Regions from separate parts of the Ochrobactrum sp. PL_is483 genome, predicted to be linked through region 1. Evidence: predicted binding sites of a transcription regulator. Region 1 holds the regulator's gene; the other holds the start of a gene.
What was found. Region 1 encodes PhoB, which activates phosphate uptake and scavenging genes when phosphate is short. Its sites were predicted from a motif close to TGTCATNNANCTGTCAT; they were not measured.
Positions count from the first base shown of each region.

Region 1 (7,102 bases):
TGCTGCGCCCGGAACCGGACCCGTCTGCGGCAGGGTCACGTCATAGGATGGATCTTGAGGAACGGAAGGCGATTGCGGCGAATAGGCGAGCGCAAGATTGTATGGTTCCTGCGGAACCGGATTCTGGAGCGAGCCGTCGCGATTGCGCTTCTCATAGAAGGAATTGCCGCCAGCGACGAGCACATAGTGCATGTTGTTATAGGGGAACTTCAGGCCCGCCGTATGGAAGAACATGGCGTTCTTGAGCTTCGGATGGCGCTGCCCCTTCAGGACTGCATCGGCAGTTGCCTGAACATCAGGTAACGCCTTGGAATTCATCTTGCGGGTGAGAACACCGGGCGCGAACTGGTTCTTCTGACCGACCACACCGCAAATCGTATCAGGATAACGGCCCGATGCGAGACGATTCATGACGACCGTGCCGACAGCCAGAAGCCCGTCGGGACTCGAACGGTTGGATTCGAAGAACATCGCGCGTTCAAGACATTCCTTGTCACGCGCGGTGTAGGTGTAGGTCTTCACGCCATTGACCGATTTGACGTGGCTTGCCGCCGTCTTTTCCGAATTGGCTTTTCCCGAAGTCCCGGTCGTCGTGCAACCGGTCACCACGAAAGGCGCAACCACCAGCCCGATAAGAACGGGCAATTTCCACTTCGCGGCGCGCGTCAATGGCTCAGTCTCATGTTAGGACCCTTAACTGATCCAGTCATACGTTCAGGCAGACACATCTGAAACGATGCGCGCGAACGTCTGACTGCGGTGCAAGTCAAAGAGGACGAAGATCAAAATCGCTCATCCTACTGTCGCTCAATCGAATTCAAGGTTTTGGAATTTTTAGGCCAAAAAAAGGCGAAGCGTCAAATCCCAACGATGCAGGAAGCAGCCAGACAGCCTAAAATGAATTCCGAATCGAGAGTGCGAATATGCCTACAAGCCATTTAAATATATTAATAATTTATTAACGAGAGTTACGAATTCAGATAAGGCATTGATTTAAAGCGATTCAAATTCTCGCAATACACGCCATATCGCTGCCTTAATTCGTGTTTGCTTGGATAGTTTTCCCGACCACATTCATGCTGCTTCAAATGATCTGCAAAAATTCAGTTTTCCATGGGTTCCGCTGGTTGCCGTCAACTTTGGAAACATAGTTGTAACATCGTGTGAAAACGCCTAATTGGCGCGAGTTTTGACCCGGCAGAGGCGAATCGGGTCAGCATTGCCCAGGGCCTATCACCCGTGAAACGGCCCGCCACGATGAACATGACGGGCCGATCAAGAGCTGTACTTGAGAGTTTCGAAACGGTGTCGATCAACCGAAAGAATAACCGGCGCCGCGAACGGTCCGGATCGGATCAAGCGCACGACCGACATTGATTGCCTTGCGAAGCCGCCCGACATGGACGTCCACGGTGCGATCATCCACATAGATATCGGGACCCCAAACGCCATCCAGAAGCTGGCTGCGCGAGAAGACACGGCCGGGCGACATCATGAAATATTCGAGCAACCGGAATTCCGTCGGTCCAAGACGAACTTCCTTTTCCTTGCGGTAGACCCGATGCTGCTGGCGGTCCAGAACAAGATCGCCCACTTTCAGCACATGAGACAGGATGCTCGGATTGGAGCGGCGCAGCATTGCCTTGACGCGTGCCAGAAGCTCCGGCGTTGAAAACGGCTTTACGACATAATCGTCGGCGCCGACGCTTAAACCTCGGACGCGTTCGCTCTCCTCGCCACGCGCCGTCAGCATGATGATCGGCAGGCGCTCGGTTTCCGGCCACTGGCGCAGGCGACGGCAAAGCTCAATGCCCGATACGCCCGGCAGCATCCAGTCCAGAATAAGCAGATCCGGCACATTCTCGCGCAAGGCGATTTCGGCCTCGTCGCCGCGCAGCATCGTATCGACCTGATAGCCCTCTGCCTCAAGATTGTAGCGAAGCAGAACGCTCAGCGCCTCTTCGTCTTCCACCACAGCGATTTTGGGTGCCTGTGACATCCAGTATTTCCCTATCCAAATTCGGCGGACGGTGGATACAATCCCCCAATCGACCGCGTGCCGCCGCGCTATTCACACATTCTCAACCGCCGGACCAAAGTCCGGCCGGTTGCAGTTCAGGGTTTACGCGCCTCATCCACGACAATACCGTGGCTCAGGTCTTCCTTGGGTCGCTCAGCCGGCATTTGCAGGCCAGTCACGATGTAATAAACAGTCTCCGCGATATTGGTCGCGTGATCGCCGATGCGCTCGATATTCTTCGCGCAGAACAGAAGATGCGTGCAGGCGGAAATATTGCGCGGATCTTCCATCATGTAAGTCAAGAGTTCGCGGAACAGAGACGTGTACATGGCGTCAATTTCGTCGTCGCGGTCGCGAACGACATTGATCTGCTGCACCGAACGCGACGCATAGGCGTCGAGAACGTCCTTCAGCTGCGTCAGCGCCAGTTCGGCCAGCGTTTCCAGACCGCGATAAAGCTTTACCGGCTGGCGTGATTCCGAAACGGCGGCAACACGCTTGGCAATGTTCTTGCCCAGGTCGCCGACGCGCTCCAGATCGGCGGAGATGCGGATCGAGCCGATGATCTCGCGCAGGTCCACGGCCATGGGCTGGCGCTTGGCGATAATCATGACGGCCTTGTCGTCGATCTCGCGCTCGCTGGCGTCGAGGATAAGATCGTCAGAGATGACACGCTGCGCGAGCGCATTGTCCGCATTGACGATTGCGGCGACGGACTGCTCGACCATACGTTCCGCATGTCCGCCCATCTCGGCGATCTTATGGGAGAGAAACTTCAATTCCTCGTCGTAGGAGCGAACGGTATGCTGAGACGGCATAGTAGACCTCGTAATAAAAATTGCGGGGAAGCCGCACTGTCTGTTGAAACGCAGTTCCGGATCAGCCGAAGCGTCCGGTGATGTAGTCCTGCGTGCGCTTTTCGGTCGGCGCGGTGAACATGGTTTCCGTGTCGCCCACTTCGACCAGATTGCCAAGATGGAACATGGCTGTGCGTTGCGAAACGCGCGCGGCCTGCTGCATCGAGTGCGTGACGATCACGATCGTATAGTTCTGGCGCAGTTCATCGATCAGCTCTTCCACCTTCGCAGTTGCGATCGGGTCGAGCGCCGAGCACGGTTCGTCCATGAGGATGACTTCCGGGCTGACCGCAATCGCGCGCGCAATGCAAAGGCGCTGCTGCTGGCCGCCTGAAAGGCCGGTGCCCGCATCGTGCAGGCGGTCCTTCACTTCTTCGAACAGGCTGGCCTTCTGCAGGCTCGTCACGACGATTTCCTCCAGATCAGCCTTGGTGCGGGCAAGACCGTGGATGCGCGGGCCGTAAGCGACGTTCTCATAAATCGATTTCGGGAACGGATTCGGCTTCTGGAACACCATGCCGACGCGGGCCCGCAGTTCAACGACATCGATCTTCGGATCGTAAATGTCCTCGTTGTCGAGCGTGATCTTGCCGCCGACCTTGCAGCCTTCGATCGTATCATTCATGCGGTTGAGTGAACGCAGGAAGGTAGACTTGCCGCAACCGGAGGGACCAATCAGCGCCGTGACCATCTTTTCCTGGATTTCCAGATCGACGTCGAACAGAGCCTGCTTCTCGCCATAAAACACGCAGACCTTGTCGCCCCGCATCTTTATGGAACTGGCGTTGGCGTTCATTTTTTCTCCTACGGCTTTCTCGAGAGATCGTTCAGTCATCAGGTTCATAGCTTGCGACTCCCGTTTACCAGCGGCGCTCGAAGCGGCGGCGCAGAATGATTGCTGCAATATTCATCACGGCCAGAAACAGAAGCAGGACGATGATAGCGCCTGACGTGCGTTCAACAAAGGCACGTTCTGCTTCGTTTGCCCACATATAGATCTGCACCGGCAAAGCGGTCGCCGGATCCATCGGTGTCGACGGCACATCGGCAACGAATGCTACCATGCCGATCAGGAGGAGCGGCGCGGTTTCACCAAGCGCATGGGCGAGACCGATGATCGTGCCGGTCAAGATGCCGGGTGCGGCAAGCGGCAGGACATGGTGGAACACCATCTGCGTCTTCGATGCGCCGAGACCGAGAGCTGCGGAGCGTATGGAAGGTGGCACGGCACGCAGCGCGGCACGCGTTGCGATGATGATGGTGGGAAGCGTCATCAATGTTAGCACCAGACCGCCGACCAGCGACGCAGAGCGCGGCAGGCCGAAGAAATTGATGAAAACCGCAAGTCCGAGCAGACCGAACACGATGGATGGCACGGCCGCCAGATTGTTGATGTTCACCTCGATCATATCGGTGAACCGGTTCTTCTTGGCGAACTCCTCCAGATAGATCGAAGCAGCAACGCCGATAGGCAGCGAGAGGCCGAGAACGATAAGCATCATGTAGAGCGAACCAACCAGTGCAACCCCGAGACCGGAGGTTTCCGGGCGGCTGGATGCGCCGAACGTAAACAGACCCGTATTGAAGGCCTCCTTCATGACGCCTTCTTCCGAAAGCGTTTTCATCCAGCCTACTTGTCGGTCCGATACCTTGCGGCTCGTCTCCGGCACGGAAAGATCGATCTGTCCCTTGAAGGCGGAATCGATGTCGGCGCCTGCCAGAACCGGAACGGTCTGCGTCGTGCCGATGAGCGACGGATTGTCCATCACGATCTTGCGCAGCTGAATGCGTACACCGTCCGAATAGAAGCGGCCCAGATCGCGCATAGCCGGCCGGTCTGTCGTGGAAATACCAAGCTTTTCGGCCAGGGCGTTGCGCACCAGCAGCGGATAGTTGGCGGTGATCAGCACATTCGGATCGGTCGCCCGCTTGTTGCCCGGATCGATCACCTTTTCCTCAAGCTTGACCGGCAGATAGAGCGTCGTCTGCCAGAAGGCAGTATAGCCCTTGGAAAAGACCGAGAACAGGAGCGCGCACAGGAAGAACACACCGATGGCAATTGCGGCAATGCCATAGTAGCGGAAGCGGCGTTCAGCAGCGTAGCGACGCTTGATCCCAATATCGCGGCGTGTCGGCCGTGCCGTGGCGCCGCTGGTGTTAAAGGTCGTATCGGTCATTATTCGTACTGCTCCCGGTACTTGCGCACGATGTGCAGCGCAAAGATGTTCATGATCAGCGTCAGGACGAAAAGCGTGATGCCGAGTGCAAAGGCCACCAGCGTCTGCGGCGAGTTGAACTCAAGGTCGCCGGTGAGCTGATTGACGATCTTCACCGTGATGGTGGTCATCGCCTCGAATGGATTGATGTTGATGCGTGCCGCAACACCTGCAGCGAGCACCACGATCATGGTTTCGCCGATGGCGCGGGAGGCGGTCATCAGAAGCGCGCCGACGATGCCAGGCAATGCCGCCGGAAGAACCACCCGCTTGATGGTTTCCGAGCGGGTCGCGCCGAGGCCGAGCGAGCCGTCACGCAACGCACGCGGCACGGCGGTGATGATGTCATCGGAAAGCGAGGATACGAACGGGATGAGCATCACGCCCATGACGAGACCGGCGGTCAGAACGCTCTGCGCCATGATAAAACCTTGCCCGCCTGCAATGGCAATGGAGAGATCGCGCAGGAAAGGTCCGACAGTCACGAGCGCGAAGAAGCCGTAGACGATACTGGGAATGCCCGCCAGAAGCTCCAGAACCGGCTTTACGATGGTGCGCACGCGAGGCGAAGCATATTCGGCCATATAAATGGCCGAGAACAATCCGACCGGAACCGCGAACAGCATGGCCACCAATGCGATATAGAGCGTGCCTGCCAGAAGCGGGATGAGACCAAACTGGCCCGTCTCGCCACCCGACCCGGCAGCGGCAAAGCGCGGGTCCCACACCGTGCCGAAAAAGAAATCCCACGGCGAAACCGACTGGAAGAAGCTGATGGTCTGGAACAGCATCGAGCAGATGATGCCGACTGTCGTCAGGATGGCGATGCCGGAGGCTGCAATCAGGCCCCAGAGAACGATCCGCTCGACATTGTTGCGCGCACGCATGCGCCGGCTGATCGTGGAAAGCCCGAAGATCAGGCCCGCGACGGCGATCACCAGAGAAACTGCGGAACCGATGGTGTGCGTCAGCGCCGTTGCCTTTTTCAGGTACAGCGCGATCGGCACCATATAATCCGCGCCTTCGGTCGCGAGCGCCACGCCCTTTGCGCCCAGAAGCGTGCGAGCATCCTGATAATTCGATGGAAAGCTTTCCAGTTCGGTTGGCGTCAGCCGGTCAAGCCCGCTGGCCAGACCGCGAACCATGCCGAGTTGCAGGCTGCGATTGGTGAAGGAACCTTCCTCAATGGCATCCGGCAAGCGGGCGGTCGCACTGTGATCGATATAAACCGACGTTCCAAGGGCCCATATGGCGAGGAACAGAACCGCGGGCAACGCTGAAACGAGGAAAACCCACCAGCCGTGATAATGCGGGCGGGAATGCATTTTCTCGGTCGGCGAGGCTTTTGCGGAAGCCGACTGCGCCTTGTCCAGTGCAACGGCACGCTGGCGGCCTATGAAGAATCCGATCAGCCCGATTGCAACGATACTGACGAGAACCAGAAAGAAGGACATTCAATTTCCCCGGTTGCCCTGATGAATGCGGATGGCTTTGAGGTGCAGCTTCCACCCATGCCGTTCCGCGCGAATGCGCCTGTCATAATATAAAGGCGCGAAAGGAGAAGAACGCGGAGATTTCTCATCCCCGCGTTCCACAGATCAAAACTTACTTCGCAGCCAACGTCTTGCCTTCGGCGAAGCCAGCGCGCTGTGCTTCACGTTCTGCATCCGGGGCCGGAACCAGACCGTATTCGGCGAGCGGGCCGTCAGGACCGATCATCTGGTCGTTGAGGAAGAACTCAACATATTCCTTGAGGCCCGGGATGACGCCGAGATGCGCCTTCTTCACGTAGAAGAACAGCGGACGCGACACCGGATATTCGCCCGAAGCAACCGTTGCAGCGGAAGGGGTAACGTCGTTGACGGTGGCGACCTTCAGCTTGTCGGCATTGTTTTCGAAGAAGTAGAGGCCGAAAACGCCAATGCCGGTCTTGTTGGAGTCGATGCGAGCCAGCGTTTCAGCATAATCGCCATCGATGTCGACAGCCTTGCCGTCCTTGCGCACTGCGA
Region 1 covers NZ_JBVPGS010000037.1:14,761-21,862, reverse strand. The annotation lists gene AC0TNJ_RS13830 (cell wall hydrolase) at 1-669, opposite strand, end outside; gene phoB (phosphate regulon transcriptional regulator PhoB) at 1,313-1,999, opposite strand; gene phoU (phosphate signaling complex protein PhoU) at 2,116-2,838, opposite strand; gene pstB (phosphate ABC transporter ATP-binding protein PstB) at 2,900-3,673, opposite strand; gene pstA (phosphate ABC transporter permease PstA) at 3,738-5,054, opposite strand; gene pstC (phosphate ABC transporter permease subunit PstC) at 5,054-6,547, opposite strand; gene AC0TNJ_RS13800 (PstS family phosphate ABC transporter substrate-binding protein) at 6,699-7,102, opposite strand, start outside.

Region 2 (7,102 bases), on a different contig from region 1:
CGACAGCATTCCGCGTCGTGCGGAGCATGCAGAACTGGCAGCTTTGGTCGAATCCTTGCTGGCCATTCGTGCAGAAATAGATAACACTTTGAAAATCCATCAAAATGTTGAAAATTTGCACGGCAATGAATCTCAAAATGAGCGGCAGCAAATTGAATCGAATCCAGATTCCCATTTTGAAAAGGCAACGTCTGAATTTATCGACCAGCGCATAAATGACATCACCAGCGCCTCTCCCGAACCCACGGTCTCGCTCGACATGGTGCTTCGCTCCTGTCCGGAGATCACAGCCTATGCGGTCTCATCCATTCGGCATTGGCAGGATCTGGCCAATACGGCAGAGAAAGTACGTTCCTTCCTCGGGATCGATGCAAAGCTCTATGATCTCGCAAAGAAGGTGCTTGGAACCCATAATGCATCAATCGTGATTGCCTATATCCTGCAACGCTATGAGCAAATTCAGTCCGCTGGAGGCTATTTGCGCATTTTGACGGAAAAGGCTGCTAACGGTTCTTTCTCGATCAGACCAATGCTTATGGCTGCGCTGAATGGAAAAAATCGTTAACCATAAATGCCTGTCAGCATGACAAAACCTAATGGCTGTTTAAGTTTCGTATCGTTCATGAAACGCAGGAAGATCAAGCGGTCCTATTGCGGCTGAAAAACGGTTACAAAAGCTTTCGACAATGGCAAAGGATGATCGCGTGCCAGCATTTCCGGCCGCTGTACCGATCCCTGATGCCACTCAAATGTCCGTCTTATGAGGACTGTGAAAGACCAGCCGCGGAGAACACAATGACGGCAGAACTCAACGTTGGTCCTGAGCCTGAATGCGACGGCGACGCGAACGGCGGCGAGGGCGCAATGTGTTGAGGTCCTGCGCCTGATCGGTCTTGTGACGTGGGGGAGGCGAGAGAAGGCGCATGATGAAAAGGATGCAGCACCCGATGGTGAATATCCAGAATATCTCGTCGGTGAGATCGTTGATCATGGCGCAATCCAGAGCAAACCGCTTGTCCGTTTCCGCGACGCGCGAAACACTATTGCGCGATCCATATCGCCTTGCGGAACCTTGGCCAAGTCACGAAGCCGTGCTTTATCGCCGCGCCGGTGGCAGCCAGGCATCACGGTCCTGTGGATGGCTCAAAGGCGCTGGTCGCGAACTCCATGCCGATCTGCGATAGATTGATGATGCTGCCTTTCACGATCCATTGTTGCGGCCCGGTGCTCGCGGCTGACTTTCGAGACCCGCAAGACATTTTGAGCTGGTCGCTGACACGTCCGGGTTTTGTCCGGGCGCGTTCCGTCGCCTGGCTGGAAGTGCGCAATGATGATCTGACGCTGGATGTCGATCCGGCAGTTTTGTTGCAGGAAAGACTGGCAGAAGCCGGTTATGGCGAAGCCGTGCAGATGATGACCTCGCGCAGCGTGAAGAAGCATCATGTCGCAATGCGGCGCTCCGGCGAAGCGCAAGCCGCCTGTCTTGCCACTGTCGGCCTGTCGAATGCGGGGAGGGTGGGTGAACGCGCACAGATGAAGATGCTCGCCGGAACGATCAATCTTCTGGTTCATATAGACAAGGCCTTGTCGGTCGCAGCCCATTTGGAGGCAATGTCGATTGCCGCCGAGGCGCGCACCGCTGCCATTATGGAACTAGGGCTCGATATTGGCGGCAGGGCAGCAACGGGTACTGGCACGGATTGCATCGCCGTTTCCGCGCCGCAAGGGGAGCCTGGCGCATTATATGCAGGCTTGCACACGGATATAGGTGCCGCCCTCGGTGGTGCTGTTTATGACGCAGTGTCCGAAGGCGGCAGGCTCTGGATGAAAGAGCAGGGCTTTTGATCGATCAGGCTTCTGCGACAGCGCCTTTCGGCTTCAGGCGCAGGATAAGCGGCACCAGAACAAGCGCGACAATCGGGAAGACCAGCCAGTTGATGGTTTCCCAGCCGGAGGAATGCAGCAGCGACCCGGCGAAGAAAGAAGCGCAAGCCACAGTGCCGAACATGATGAAATCATTGGCGCCCTGAGCCTTGCCGCGTTCAGCCGGGGTGTGGCAGTCCGTCACCATGGCGGTGGCGCCGATAAAACCGAAATTCCAGCCGATGCCGAGAAAGATCAGCGCTCCCCAGAAATGGCCGACATCGAAACCGCCGAGCGCGATGATGGCGGAGAAGGCGATCAGCACCAGCCCAAGCGCGGTTATCTTTTCCTTGCCGAAACGGGTGATGAGCTTTCCGGTGAAGAAGCTGGGGCCAAACATGGCCAGCACATGCCACTGGATGCCAAGGGCCGCATGATCGACGGAATGGCCGTGGCCGACCATGGCGATGGGCGCTGCCGTCATCACGAAAGTCATCAGCGCATAGGAACAGACACCGGCCGCTACGGAAAGCATGAAGCGCGGCGAACGCAGGATTTCGCCAAGCGGTCGGCCTGTATCATGGACCGCGTTCGGGTCTTTCCTGATTTTGGGCGCGCGCAGCATGAAAAGGACGGGGAGGGCGAGAAGACCCAGAACCGCCTGGCTGAGGAAACTGCCGGCAAACATCGCGTCGGGAATGCTGTCGCGGGTCCAGATGACGAGCTGCGGCCCGACAATGGCCGCGACAAGCCCGCCCACCATGACCCATGATATGGCGCGCGCCTTCATGTCGCCCGTTGCCGCATCGGTGGCGGCAAAGCGATAGCTCTGGACATAGGCGGCATAGAAACCGGCGGTCAGCGTGCCGAGACAGAAAATGAGGAAGGAGGCCGCGAAAATGCCTGCGGCGGCAATCAGGCCCGCCGAAACGCCGACAAGCGCACCCAGCATATAGGCATTGCGGCGTCCGAACTGGCGCATGAAGAAAGCCGCTGGCAGGGTGCCCAGCGCAAGGCCGAGATTGAACAGGCTGACGGGCAGCGTGACAAGCGCCGGATCGGAGGAAAGTTTCTGGCCCACCAGACCGCCGAGCGAAATCACGATAGGCGGGCTGGAAGCGCCGAGAGCCTGTGCAATTGTCAGGATAATAATATTGCGCCGTGCAGCCGTCATGTCGGTCATCGCCAACCCCTCAATGGAAGAAATAGGGAGGGTTTTATTGGAAAGCGCATTTGCCCGCAAAATTATTCTATCGCCCGATCAGGATTTTTTCGGCATCACGAGGAATGCAACTGTCGGGATAATGTCGTCCGGCTGTCATGAACTGCTTCTAGTTTGCAGCTTCACTGTTCGATAGGGAGCCAGCAATGTCCGATACTCTTTCCCAGCAAAGTCTGTTCAAGACCAGCCAGTTGGAAGAAGCCGATGCCGATCCGCGCAATCCGTCCGATAATCCCACAATGGGCGAAATCATCAGCCGCCGCTTTTCCCGCCGCGGCTTTCTGCGCGGATCGCTCGCTGTCTCGGCCATTGCGGCAACCGTCAGCCCGCTCGCGCTGATGAGTGCAGGCGAGGCGCGCGCCGCGTCCGGTTCGGCCTTTTCGTTCACGGAAGTCGAGGCTGGCGTGGACGCCCATCACCATGTCGCGGAAGGCTATGATGCCGATGTGCTCCTGCGCTGGGGCGACAGGCTTTTCGCCGATGCGCCGGAATTCGACCCGACCAAACAGTCAGCTGAAGCGCAAGTGCGCCAGTTCGGCTATAATAATGACTATGTCGGCTATATCGCTATTGACGGATCGCCCGAACACGGGCTTCTGGTCGTCAACCATGAATATACCAATCCGCACCTGATGTTTCCCGGCCTCGTCAAGATTGTCGACGGCAAGGTGGAGCAGGCTCCGCTCTCGAAGGAACAGGTGGATATCGAAATGGCTGCCCATGGCGGCACGATTGTCGAAATCCGCAAGCAGGACGGCAAATGGCAGCCGGTGCTCGACGGCGCGAAAAACCGCCGCATCACCTCCAATACCGAGATGGTGCTGAGCGGCCCGGTCGCGGGTCATGACCGCGTCAAGACCAATGCCGATCCGTCCGGCACCAGGGTTTTCGGCACGATCAACAACTGTGCGGGCGGCGTCACCCCATGGGGCACCTACATCATGGCCGAGGAAAATATCCACGGCTATTTCATCGGTGAACTGCCGGAAGGTCACGCGGAAGCGGCCAATTACAAGCGCATGGGCATTCCCGAAGGCTCATATGAATGGGGCCGTTTCTACGACCGTTTCGACGTTTCCAAGGAGCCGAACGAGCCGAACCGCTTCGGCTGGATTGTCGAGGTTGATGTGTCCGACCCGAATTCCGTGCCGAAGAAGCGCACGGCGCTTGGCCGGTTCAAGCATGAGGGCGCGGAATCCATCGTCAGCAAGGATGGGCGCGTGGTCTTTTATCTGGGCGACGACGAACGGTTTGATTATGTCTACAAGTTCGTGACGGCGGGCAAGTTCAACCCGGATGATCGCGCCGCCAATATGGACCTGCTGGATGAAGGCACGCTGCACGTGGCGAAGTTCCATGAGGACGGCAAGGTGGAGTGGATGCCGCTGGCGTTCGGTGAGGGTCCGCTGACCGAACAGAACGGCTTCAAGAGCCAGGCCGATGTGCTGATCGAAACGCGGCGCGCTGGTGATCTTCTTGGCGCCACCAAGATGGACCGCCCCGAAGACGTGCAGCCCAACCCGGTCAATGGCCGCGTCTATGTCATGCTCACCAACAATACCAAGCGCAAGGACGATCAGGTGGATGCCGCCAATCCGCGCGCCAAGAACGCCTTCGGCCATATCATCGAGATCGAGGAAGACGGGCAGGATTTTGCCGCAACGACCGGAAAATGGGAAGTGCTGCTGAAATGCGGCGATCCTTCGGTCGCCGAAGTCGGCGCCAGCTTCTCCACCGATACGACGCGCAATGGCTGGTTCGGCATGCCGGACAATGCCGCCGTCGACAGCGCTGGCCGGCTGTGGGTCTCGACCGATGGCAACAGCAACAAGGATACGGGCCGCACCGACGGGCTTTGGGCGGTCGACACGGAAGGCGATGCGCGCGCGACCTCGAAACTGTTCTACCGCGTGCCGGTGGGGGCCGAAATGTGCGGTCCGCTATTCGCACCCGATGACGAGACGGCTTTCGTTGCCGTGCAGCATCCGGGCGATGGCGGCGAGGACTGGGACGGTCATGGCCGTCCGTCCTATTACGAAGACCTGTCCACCCGCTGGCCGGACTTCAAGGACGATATGCCGGTGCGGCCTGCCGTAGTGGCAATCACCAAACAGGGCGGCGGAAAGATCGCTGTGTAGTAACTTTATAAGGCAGTCGGCCCCCGGTGAAAGCCGGGGCCTTCGTCAAAGCTTCATGGAAGCGTCAAGCCAGCGATACAAAGCCAGCCTAATTGCATCCCTGTATTTGAATTCCAACGGGGACTTATCATGATATCGCGTCTTGTCGCCTCGACCATGCTTGCCGGTGCCGTCGCATTGGCGCTTCCGGCCTCCGCTGAAGAAAAGGCTTTTCCGGCCACGCTCAAGGCCCATGCCATCCTGCCGGCGAACACCATCGTCGCTGCGCCGGAGGATGCAGCTGAGCATCTGAAGACCTCGGGCAAGTTCACCACCGCCGACCGCAAGCGCGCTGAGGGCATCGGCACGGTGGAAGGCAAGGACGGCGTGCGCAAGACCGGCCTTTCGGTGCCGTTCGACGGCCAGCCGGTACAGGGCTTTTCGGGTATCAAGACCATGGAAGACGGCAGCTTCTGGTCGCTGTCCGACAATGGTTTCGGCTCCAAGCTCAATTCGCCCGATGCCATGCTGATGCTGCACAATGTCAAATTCGACTGGGACAAGGGAACGGTCGAGCGCGTCAAAACCGTGTTCCTCAGCGATCCAGACAAGAAGGCTCCATTCCCGATCGTCATGGAAGGCGCGGAAAAGCGCTATCTCACCGGCGCGGATTTCGACGTGGAATCCATCCAGCCGGTGGCGGATGGTTTCTGGGTTGGCGAGGAATTCGGTCCGTTCCTGTTGAAGTTCGACACGGAAGGCAAGCTCACCGATGTGTTCCCGACTTTTGTCGGGGAGAGGGAAGTGGTGTCGCCGGACAATCCGAAGCTCGCTCTGCCAGCCAATCCGAGCCTCAAGCTCCCGGCCTATAATCTGAAGCGCTCCGGCGGCTTCGAAGGGCTTGCCATGTCCAAGGACGGTTCCAAGCTCTACGGACTTCTGGAAGGCCCGTTGTTTGTCGATGGTGCGCCGGAAAAGACCGAGAACGGCAAGACGGGCTTGCGCGTTATCGAGTTCAGCGTGGCCGACAAGAAGTGGACGGGCCGCTCCTGGCTTTATCCGCTGGCGGAAGGCGGCGAAGCCATCGGCGATTTCAACATGCTGGATGAAACCACGGCGCTGGTCATCGAGCGCGACAATGGCGTCGGCACGGCGGACAAGGCCTGCGCCGATCCGAAGAAGCCGCAGGCCGATTGCTTCGATGTGCCGTCGAAGGTGAAGCGCATCTACAAGATCGCGTTTGACGACAGCAATGTCGGCAAGGACGTGCGCAAGATCGGCTATATCGACCTGCTGGCCATCGCCGACCCGGAAAACAAGCGCCGTCAGGGCGGGCGCGAGGGCATTTACGACATGCCATTCCTCACCATCGAAAATGTGGACCGCGTGGACGAGACGCATATCGTGGTCGGCAATGACAACAATCTGCCGTTCTCGGCAGGCCGCGCGCTCGACAAGGTGGATGACAACGAGTTCGTCCTGCTGGAAGTGGGCGAGTTCCTGAAAGCCGAGTAGGCTTTCCTCGATTTTCAACGACGCCGTATGGCGGCCTGCCCTTGCACCGGGCTTGCACCGGGCAGGCCGCTAATGCTCTACTTGGTCGTATAGCCGCCATTGACGAGGATGGTCTGTCCGGTCATCCACCAGCCTTCCGAAACCATGAAGCGGATATAGGGAACGATGTCCTCGATATCGGTAAGTCCGGTTCTGGAGAATTTTGAGAGTGCCGCCGCGCTCATGTGATAGGCGACCGCGTCCGCGCCTTCCGCCGGATAGAAGAACGGCGTGTCCATCGGGCCGGGGCCGATTGCGGTTACCGAAATGCCGCGTTCGCCGAATTCCTTGGAAGCCGCGCGCGTGAAATGCTCGACCGGGGCCTTGGTGCCTGCATAGGCTGCAT
Region 2 covers NZ_JBVPGS010000034.1:181,465-188,566, forward strand. The annotation lists gene repC (plasmid replication protein RepC) at 1-565, shown strand, start outside; gene AC0TNJ_RS11100 (hypothetical protein) at 809-991, opposite strand; gene AC0TNJ_RS11105 (adenosylcobinamide amidohydrolase) at 1,135-1,845, shown strand; gene AC0TNJ_RS11110 (MFS transporter) at 1,850-3,046, opposite strand; gene AC0TNJ_RS11115 (PhoX family protein) at 3,232-5,223, shown strand; gene AC0TNJ_RS11120 (esterase-like activity of phytase family protein) at 5,353-6,717, shown strand; gene AC0TNJ_RS11125 (SDR family oxidoreductase) at 6,795-7,102, opposite strand, start outside.
Region 2: the regulator PhoB is predicted to act here: its motif matches at 3,169-3,185, upstream of AC0TNJ_RS11115 (PhoX family protein).